2 regions of the Leuconostoc sp. UCMA20149 genome follow, and region 2 is predicted to be linked to the other one. Evidence: predicted binding sites of a transcription regulator. Region 2 holds the regulator's gene; the other holds the start of a gene.
The links. Region 2 encodes Rex, which represses fermentation and respiration genes when NADH is low (regulators of the CRP and FNR family bind a similar motif). Its sites were predicted from a motif close to TTGTGAANTANTTCACAA; they were not measured.

Region 1 (5,445 bases), on a different contig from region 2:
TGCTGCATCTTCAGGATTGGGCTTTTTGACTGTCGGAAAATCACCGTCAATGACAGCTTGTTCTTTAACGACAGTATAGTTAGTGAAACCAGCCTGTTGAAGAGCCTTTTCACCAATATACTGACCAGTGCCGTGAAGTGGTGAATAAACAAATTTGAGTGAAGCCCCCTCACGTGCTACTAGTTCAGGATCAACTGTTACTGTTTTCATTTTTGATAAATAAAGGTTATCAATATCGTCATCAATCATTTGAACATTGGTGTTTTTCTCATCCAATGAGATATCAAAAATATCAGCAATACCTTCCAACTCTTTCACAACTGCTGCAACAGCGTCGGGAACCATTTGGCCACCATCTTCACCATACACCTTATAACCATTGTATTCTTTAGGATTATGTGAAGCAGTAATCATGATACCGGCAAATGCGTTCAATTCGCGCACAGCAAATGATAGTTCAGGTGTTGGACGCAATGATGTAAACAAATAACTCTTGATACCATGTGCAGAAAGTACCTGTGAAGCATCTGCCGCAAATTCAGGAGAAAAATGACGAGAATCAAAACTGATTGCCACGCCACGCTGTTTTGCTGTCTCCCCTTGCGAAGCAATATAACGTGCCAATGCTTCAGTCACCTGACGAACAGTATAAATGTTCATGCGATTAGTACCGGCACCAAGTAGGCCACGCATACCCGCTGTACCAAAACTCAAGTTTTGATAAAAAGCATCTTCCTGCTCTTCAGCTGAATATGATACCAAATCAGAAGCTAGATAGTCAGGCAAATTCGCCGATTGCCACTGTGCCAATTTTTCTTGATAACTCATGATTAACCTTCTTTTCCCATTTTCTTAAATTATAACAAAATTATTTCCGTGTGAACAATGTCAAAATCCAGTTTCTAAACTTTTTCGTACGCAAAACAGTAATTGCTATCACAGCAATTATGATAAAAATGGTCACAGTCACTGCCTTTGGTATCTCTAAATGACCGACAAAATAACCAATTGAGACAATACTGGCTGACCACAAAACACTAGCAAAAGCAGCCATTCGTAAATAAACTGGAAAAGCTAACCCCAACCGATGTGCTAGCAATGGAACAGCGACACGAATAAATGGCAAAAAACGACCCAATACAACGAATAGTAACCACCTTTTTGGATGAAAATCTTTAGCAATTTCATCAGTCAAGTTACTGTGTGAATATTTTTTAATCCAAGGTATTTTAGCTACTTGTGTCGTAATCAATGCCCCCAACCAATAATTAACAGCATCTCCTAAAAACGAAGCAATCGCAAAAATACTAATCGCCAAAAATAATTCCCAAATATTGTGATGGGCACCAGCCAAGCTACCTACTGTAATCAAAATAGTATCACCAGGAATAAAACCTGTCACAATCCCAGCAGTTTCAATGAATATCAAGGCAAACATGATGGCAAATGCCGTTAATGTGAAATGGTGATCACTGGCAATTAAATGATCTAGCCAGTTGGGCAATGCAGTGATTGAATTTAGAAACATTTTCCCCTCCTAAATGTCACCAAAAGTTAGTCTTTTGGTAAATACAGTGACACTGGCAACAAACTATCAGTTGGCACAGTCGTTCTTGGTGTTTTAATCAGTGCAAACAATACTTCTATCAATTGTGATGCAGCCGCCGCAATCGGCTGCACAATTGTTGGCAAATTTGGATGCAAACGTCGAACAATTGGCGTACCATCGTACCCAATAATGTTAATATCCTCTGGCACTTTTTTACCTGCCCTCTGCAGCGCATTTTCTAGCTGAATAGCAGCCACGTCGTTATAGGCAAAGACCCCCTCAATGCCATTTTCAACGATATAAGACACCATATTGTTGATGTCTTTATTTGTAGCAAACCCTTGTAAACTATAATTTTGTCTGACAACAGGAATAGAATTCTGTCGTGTAGCGCGTAAAAATCCTGCATATCGTTGATGAGTTGGTGATTCTGAGCCATCATCATCGCTCAGCATTAACAGTTTTTTTGCACCAGTAGACAACAAATACTCGCCAGCTAAGTAGCCCCCTTGTTCATTATCCTCGCTTACAATTGGCACATTATCCGCCAAATATCGATCATAAGAAACAATTGGTAAATAGGTGTTTTGATACTCACCAATCCCCAAATTATGAGAAGAGGTAATGATTCCTTCAACTTGATTTGCGGCAAGCATTTGAAGATACTGACGCTCTTTTTCAACATTATTAGCTGAAGTTGCAATAATGACCTTATATCCTAGCTCAAATAGTTGTTGTTCAATTTCGCTGGCTAAAGCTGTAAAAAAAGGGTTTTCCATGTTTGGAAAAATCAATCCGATAAATTGCGATGATTTTCCTTGCAGCGAGCGAGCCATGGCATTAGGCTGATAGTGCAACTCTCGCATAGCTTCGTGAACTTTATTAATTGTTTTTTGGCTCAATGAACCATAGTTATTGATGACACGCGATACCGTTGTTACTGAAACACCAGCCAACGCCGCGACATCACTTAATTTTGCTACCATTGCAATCCTCCATACTCTCTTAATATTCTATCACATGGTCTACTCCCCTTACTAAAATAAATGTGATAAACGTTTGACTTTATCTTGTTAAAGGTTTACCATTGTCCTCGTAAGTTAATTTAATCACAAAGTAAAAAGGAGAACAAACATGGAAGCACTTGTGTTAACTGGTACAAAAAAATTAGAGGTTGAAAACATTGAACAACCTGAGGTAAAGCCGAATGAAGTGTTGATTCATACAGCATTCGCTGGTATTTGCGGTACTGATCACGCTTTGTATGCCGGTCTTCCTGGCTCAGCCGATGCTGTGCCACCAATCGTTTTGGGGCATGAAAATTCTGGTGTTGTAGCTGAAATTGGTTCTGATGTTACAAACGTTGCGGTGGGTGATCGTGTCACAATTGATCCCAATATTTACTGTGGTCAATGCAAGTATTGCCGTACAGCACGTCCAGAGCTTTGCGAAAACTTGTCTGCAGTTGGTGTAACACGCAATGGTGGCTTTGAAGAATACTTTACTGCGCCCGCATCAGTTGTTTACCAAATTCCAGATAATGTTTCACTTAAGTCAGCTGCCGTGGTTGAGCCGATTTCATGTGCTGTTCACGGTATTCAACTTCTTAAAGTGACACCATACCAAAAGGCATTAGTTATTGGTGACGGCTTCATGGGTGAACTCTTTGTTCAAATTCTGCAAGCTTATGGCATTCACCAAGTCGACTTGGCTGGTATTGTTCCTGAAAAGCTTGCTATGAACAAAGAAAAGTTCGGCGTGAAAAATACGTACAATACAAAAGATGGCGACAAAATTCCCGAAGGCACTTACGATGTTGTTGTTGAAGCAGTTGGCCTACCACAGACACAAGAAGCCGCAATTGAAGCCTCAGCTCGTGGCGCTCAGGTTTTGATGTTTGGTGTTGGCGGTCCCGACGCAAAGTTCCAAATGAACACTTACGAAGTCTTCCAAAAGCAATTGACGATTCAAGGATCATTTATCAATCCAAACGCATTTGAAGACTCATTGGCATTGTTATCATCAGGCAAGTTAGACGTCGAATCGCTAATGTCACACGAATTAGATTACCAGACTGTTGATGACTTTGTGAATGGCAAGTTAGGTGTCGTTTCAAAGGCAGTCGTTAAGGTTGGTGGCGAAGAGGCATAAAATGGCACAAAACGCGCAACATCATAATCCGCGAAGCATTTCAATGAGCAAATCACTTATGTTTTTTGCCATCTCATTGATTTTAAATGCGATGGGAAATGTTTTGACGCTCGTCACAGCTTCACATATAAAACCCGCTTTTTTGGGATCAGCTTATTGGACTGCTGCAGAGGCTAATCTAGGTCAAGCTTTATTAGGAAATAATTCACTTGTCTTGTTTTGGGCATTTTTAGTTCTTGGCATGCTTATTTCATTCCTGAATGCGTTATTAATGAAAAAGTTAGATTGGCATCGTATCATTGGTAATTTCTTGTTTATGTTACCATTTTCAATTTTTATTCAATGGTTTTCAAATATTTTCAATCAAATTATGCCAAATGCTAATTCAGTGGCAGCAACTGTGTTATATACAGTAATTAATTTTATTGGTGTTGGCTTGATCGCCGTTGCTATTTCGATTTATCAACGTGTGAATTTAGTGTTACACCCTGCCGATGATTTGATGCAAATTTTACGTTTCAAATATTTTCACGGGTCGGCTTTCAAGGCTATGTGGGCGTCCTATATTCCGCCAACGATTTTTGCAATTATTGCCTTTGTGATCACTTTCCCTAATTTGTATAATTTCGGGTTAGGAACTATTTTTGCATTCTTATTCCAGGGTGGCATCACAGGAATCGCGGACAAGTACGTCTTTAAGAATTTAAAGCATCAGGCAATAGATGTTGGTAATTAACGCAATTATTACGTAAAATGAACATATCAGTAGCAATACTACTAGAAAGGTATTATTATGACATTTTCAGATTATTACAGTGGTGTACAACACATTGGTATTCCCACATCATCTTTGACACAATCAGAGGCTTTTTGGACGAAATTAGGATTTAAAAAAACTGGCGATTTTCCTGCTGGTAAAGTTATCTTCATGCAGCGTGACAATTTAGTCATCGAAACTTGGGCCGGAGATGAAGTTGTTGGTAAACCAGGTGCAATCAATCATATTTCAATGGATACAACTGATGCTGATGCTGCTTTTTCGGCAGCAAAGTCAGAAGGGTTTGATTTGCTTAACACGGAAGTGCAACATTTACCATTTTGGGAAAAAGGAATTAAATTCTTTAACTTGCAAGGACCCGATGGCGTTATTGTAGAGTTTTGCGAAATAGTTAAATAAGCAAAAAGCGCCTTTTGGCGCTTTTTAATTCTATAATTAAATCGACAAAAAATGCGCACAATACTGTGCGCATTTTTCAGTCAGTTGTAGTTGTTTGAACAGCAGTTTGTAAATGGCTGATGTAGTCATAAACTCCTTGTCCAGCCAAGCCGCCATCACCAACAGCTGTCGTAATCTGACGCAAATCCTTGACTCTGACATCTCCTACTGCAAAAATGCCAGGAATTGTCGTCTGCATCTTATCATCAGTTAATATCCATCCCTCAGAGTCAGTAATGTCTAGATTTTCGAACCCTTGATTGTTTGCTTTTAGGCCAACATAAATAAAGACACCAGCTGCATCAATATGCGATTTTTCCTTTGTTTGATTATTGATAACATCCAGTCCTGTGACTTTGTCATTATCACCAGTAATCGCTTCTACTTCTGTATGCCACATAAATGACATCTTTGGGTTCGCAAATGCCCGATCTTGAATAATTTGTTGGGCACGCAATTTATCACGGCGATGTAGAACAGTAACAGACTTTGCCAGGTTAGTAAGATAAAGTCCTTCTTCAATTGCCGA
Region 2 (5,445 bases):
TGTCTAGAAATCTTATTATTGTCAGTTTTTGGAATTTTATCAACACTAATATATTTTGAAGGTAATTTATATGCTGGTAAAACATTAGCTAAAATTTTATCTAATTTTTCTGTGTCTATTAAATGAGTTGTCGTCATCACAATAATATTTTCACCGTAAATCACATTAGGCGCGCCAAAAACAACTACTTCATTTAAATATTTTTGTAAATACTTTTCAATTTCACTAGGATAAACTTTATTACCACCGTGATTAATAACATCACTTTTTCGCGCGTGAATGAATAACAGATTGTTTTGTAAAGTCCCAACATCGTCTGTAATGACCGAATTCCGAAAATCATCACCAATATATCCACTAAATAAATAAGGACTTTGCACTATTAATTCTTCGTTGTTGGTAAAACTAACATTTACATCAGGAAACAATTGTCCTACACAGCCATCTTTCTTACCACGATTAAGCAACTGCCAAGCAACTAGGCTCGTTTCTGAAGAGCCATACAATTCATATAATTTAATTTGTGGATGTTGTGCCCGCCATTTTGCTACCAATTGATTCGATATTTCGCCACCACAAGACACAACACCCAAAATATTATAATAGTTAAGCTCATATTTAATTCCAGACGACAAATAGGTAGGCACAGTGAAAAGCAACGTTTTTATGCCACTTGTTTGCTTTGATGACTTATTAAAAATTTGGAAGGCTTTTCCCAAGTATAAACTCAACAGTAGTGTGTGCATTCCAAGTGATGTTGACATTGGACTTGTGGTTGTCAGAAAACAATACTCATCTAGTTTATATATTTCATTACAAATTTCAAAACCTCGTTGCCAAGATTGCCAATTCCGTTGATAAATTTTTGGTGTTCCAGTAGTACCAGATGTTGCCCCACAAAATAAATAGTTATTATCATTATATTGTTGGTCATTATCATTGTTATCATGATCTGTTATAAATTGCCATTGATTTGCCACTCTAAGCAGTATTTTATCGATTCTATCTACATCATGTTTACTAATTACAACAGGCACACGTTTAGCGTAGTGGGTAGCAATAAATTGAGCAATAAATAACAGGCTTTCATCAGCAATTAAGACAATGTATTTTTTTTTAAAAGAATATTGTTTTAGCAATTCACGAGCATATTGAGCCAATTCGTCATAATTAAATTTTTCCCCTTCCACAATAACAGCTGTTTTGGTGCCATAATTCGACACCAGTTCGTCAAAATCAAAATACATGAATTAATCATCCTCTTTTTATAGCAGGTTATCAAAAAATGATGATTTGTGCAAATATGGTAGTGTATCATTATAGTATTGATAGAAATGAGCCGATTCGAAGTAATCGACCGCCGGCTTTTTCTCTACGTCATTTATAGCCTTTATCAGCTTATTTTGAAGCATAATCCATTCGCACAACCAAGCACAAGCGCATCTCGATTTAAATAACGTAATACTGAATTATTGCAGTTATCTGCGGACAATTACGTTCGTGTAAATCCTAAAACAAACGAAAAAGGAATAATTTAATCTATTTCTTTTCATCATCTTGGCGTGCTTCTTCGATCAAGTAAGCTATTAAACCTGTAACACTCATGCCTTTAAAATCAGCATATTTCTTTGCTCAAGCCATTGTATCATCTTATTCACTTAAAATAGTTACGCTGATGATTCATCTCCTTTTGTAATGATTACATTTGTAGTTAGCTCGAATTCGGTATAACCCTGTTTGGTATTGTCAAGAATTGACACACGATTGTTGAATATTAGGTCCTTAATTACTGCACTAAAAAAACGCCAGTAGGCGTTTTTTTAATCAATCAAATTGTTTGAGGTAATCTTTATAACCTTCTTCGTCAACGACCCAATCAAGTTCACCGATATATTCAGCATTAGGATCGTGATAAGCAAATTCATGTTTGAACTTATAAAGCCCATCAGAAACATCAAATTCACCAATGCCACCAAAATCATATTCGACTTTGCCCAGCGACAATCCCCATTTAAGCATCTCATATTGAATGGCAGCGGGTGCGTTATGTTTGCCAAATTCGCGATAAGAACCGGCATACATGTACCAAATTTCATCACCATAAGCAAAGCCTAAACCACCAGCAATCACTTGTCCTTCAAAATGAGCCAAGTAGACACGGAATAATCCTGTCCCTGCCCACAATTTTTGCATACGAAGGAAGTAGTCTAATGGTCTGTGGGTAATACCATGGTTTTTTGCCATTGCCACGTAGGTATCAAATAACGCCCGAACGTCATCTTCACTATCACCAAATGTAATTGTCACACCATCGCGAAATGCACGTCTGATATCATTACGAAGTTTAGGTTTGAAATGTAACATCAATTCATCTTCATTGGTAATTGGCGTAGCACCTTCACCACGACCATCGTAGTATAAGACGACATTCTTGCGTGGTTGAATATTGCCATGCATGTGTGTAACCTGCGTATTACGCGTTTGGAAACCTGCATCAAGATATTTTTGATTCAACTCATCAGAATACTGTACCTCAGGGTCCATTCTCAACAAGAAGACATTATCTGGTAAGGCTGCTAAAGCTTCCTTAATCAACTCCTTAATTAAATCAACATCTTCGATATCGGCAACCGGTCCACGTCCAGCATAAGCTAAAACTTTACCAGGGACGGCCTCAACTGTTAGCACTGACATAACTGCATCAATTTGACCATCTGTTTCATGATAAACATACACGTGGTTCCAGTTTGCTTTCAATTCACCCCATAGTGGATCTTGTGTGACTTGTCCTCTTGGATTTTCACGCACAAACTTTTGATATGCTGAGACTTTTGCTTGATCATCTAAATTTAAAATTGTCATTTAACTTATAATCCTGTCGTAATTGAACCGTAATTTTCAATGAAGTAAACCAACGTTTGCAATTCGTTGGTTAAGTCAACGTTTTGAACACGAACGTTGGCAGGTACTGTGACACGTAAAGGCGTAAAATTCAAAATACCTTTAACGCCGGCACTCACTAATTGATCTGTAATATCTTGAGCAACACCTTGTGGCACGGTTAAAATCGCAATGTTAATGCGCTGTGCACTAATCTGTTCCTTCAATTCACTCATTTTATAAATTGGAACACCGGCTAAAATAGTGCCTGTTCGCTTTTCATCAGCATCAAAGGCAGCAGAAATGCGCATATTTGACGATTGATGGAAGTTAAAGTTAAGTAAGGCTTGTCCCAAATTTCCAGCACCAATCAAAGCAACGTTAATCAAACTATCTTGGTCCAAAACATTGGCAAAAAAGTCTAGTAACGCTTTAACTTCATATCCATAACCTCTTTTACCTAGTGCACCAAAATAAGAAAAATCACGACGAATTGTCGCAGCATCGAACTTAATGGCATCACTTAATTCTGATGATGAAATACGATCTGTACCAGCATCATGTAAGAAAGTTAGATAACGAAAATAAATTGGTAACCGCTTAGCGGTTGCGCGTGGTATTTTTGGTTGTTGCGTCATAATATATCTCCAGTAATTTCACTTGTGAACTTTTGCATAGTAATTGTACCATATATTTAAGGCTTTTGCGAAAAGATAGTGAAATATTCACAATGATGTCACGATTGTAACAATTCAAAATCTAATCCTGGATCCGTGTTAAGATCCAAATCCGCAAAGATATTTTGTTTATAGTTCCAGTAACCAGCAGCACCAATCATCGCAGCATTATCGCCGGTATATGTCAGTGGGACTGGAATAAATATTGTATCATTGAAGTCATTTAAAAGTGTCGTTAGTGACTCGCGCAATTGTGAATTAGCGGCAACACCACCAGCCAAAACAAAGCTTTTAACTGGATAATGACGTAATGCGCGCTCCGTGCGACCGATCAACGCATCCACAACAGCATTTTGAAAGCTGGTGGCTAAGTCATCTTGATTAATCGTTTCTTGTTTTTGTTCGGCATGATGCACGTAATTAATAACGGCACTCTTTAATCCTGAAAAACTAAAATCATAGTTATCTTCGTGGGCCATAGCCGTTGGAAATTTAATGGTTGCTTTACCTCGGTGTGCCATTTCATCAATGGTTTTACCGGCTGGATAAGGTAGTTTTAATAGCCTTCCGACTTTGTCAAAGCTTTCACCAGCGGCATCATCTCTCGTTTCACCTAATACTTCAAACTTATTCTCAGATGTCATTAAAACTAATTCAGTATGACCACCAGAAACCATCAGGGCCATAGCTGGATATACGATTGGTTGATTAAAATTGGCAGCAGAAATGTGTCCTGCTAGATGATTAACGGGTATGATTGGCAAGTCGTGCGCCAAGGCAAACGTTTTGGCCCCCATCAATCCAACCAGCAGCGACCCAACAAGACCGGGGCCATAAGTCACTGCAACCGCATCTAAATCAGATGGTTTAACCTGAGCTTGCGCCAAGGCATCATCAAGCACTCTGGTGATCCACTCAATATGATGACGACTCGCTACTTCAGGTACAATACCGCCAAAGCGTTGGTGGGAATTGATTTGCGTCGCAACACTATTACTCAACACAATATGCCCGTCTTCAACTACTGCTACACTGGTTTCATCAGCACTCGATTCAAATGCAATTATTTTAGTCAATTTTTCGCTCCATCATAATGGCATCATCACCATTTTTGTAATATTTTTCTCGTCGATAATAAGGTTGAAAACCAACTTTGTGATACAGTGCCTGTGCTGCTGTATTAGTGCTAGCTACTTCTAAAAGTACGCGCTTCGTTTTAGGCAAAGCAAAGACCGCCATCAGTAAGGCTTGTCCAATGCCTTGATGTTGAAATTTAGGCGAAACACCTAAACTACCAACTTCAACCTCATCTAAGATTTGCGTCGCGCCAAGAAAGCCACCTGTCGTCACAAAATAAATAGAACGTGGACTACCAAGTTCATGCTCAAATACTTCTTTTGGCCAAGGAGACGGCGCAAAAGACTCATTTGCTAATTGCCAAATGTCATCAAGATCTTCAATTGTTGCCCGTCTGATTATCAAAATTTAATGTCATTGAGACCGCATCTTCGTGGTCACCAAGATAATAGCCCTTCTTAATTTCTGTTTGCTCATAACCCAATTTACGATATAATGTCTGCGCATTGGTGTTAGATCGACGCGCTTCTAATGTCATTGTCGACATGTGCATGTTGTGTGCAAATTCGTGAATTGATTCAAGTAACATCGTACCAATACCGTGTTTCTGCCAAATTGGAACCACAGCAATATTAGTAATATGCATATCACCAATGTCTGAGCGATACGCTGCGCCGGCAAAAGCGATTACTTGTCCGCGACGTTCAACGACTAAATATAAACGGACATGTGGTCGCGATAATTCACTCATGAAATCACGCAATAACCACGGTGCAACGCCCTCATAAACCGCTTCTTCTATCTTGATTAA

Region 1: the regulator Rex is predicted to act here: its motif matches at 2,647-2,664, upstream of FF105_RS02125 (zinc-dependent alcohol dehydrogenase family protein).

Annotation. Positions count from the first base shown of each region.
Region 1 is NZ_VJYC01000002.1:16,150-21,594, forward strand. It holds gene FF105_RS02110 (phospho-sugar mutase) at 1-828, opposite strand, end outside; gene FF105_RS02115 (DedA family protein) at 869-1,528, opposite strand; gene FF105_RS02120 (LacI family DNA-binding transcriptional regulator) at 1,555-2,535, opposite strand; gene FF105_RS02125 (zinc-dependent alcohol dehydrogenase family protein) at 2,684-3,700, shown strand; gene FF105_RS02130 (hypothetical protein) at 3,702-4,436, shown strand; gene FF105_RS02135 (VOC family protein) at 4,494-4,877, shown strand; gene trxB (thioredoxin-disulfide reductase) at 4,954-5,445, opposite strand, start outside.
Region 2 is NZ_VJYC01000008.1:18,160-23,604, forward strand. It holds gene FF105_RS07410 (AMP-binding protein) at 1-1,247, opposite strand, end outside; gene FF105_RS07415 (lipid II:glycine glycyltransferase FemX) at 1,825-2,862, opposite strand; gene FF105_RS07420 (redox-sensing transcriptional repressor Rex) at 2,868-3,518, opposite strand; gene tsaD (tRNA (adenosine(37)-N6)-threonylcarbamoyltransferase complex transferase subunit TsaD) at 3,617-4,633, opposite strand; gene rimI (ribosomal protein S18-alanine N-acetyltransferase) at 4,626-5,039, opposite strand; gene rimI (ribosomal protein S18-alanine N-acetyltransferase) at 5,014-5,445, opposite strand, start outside.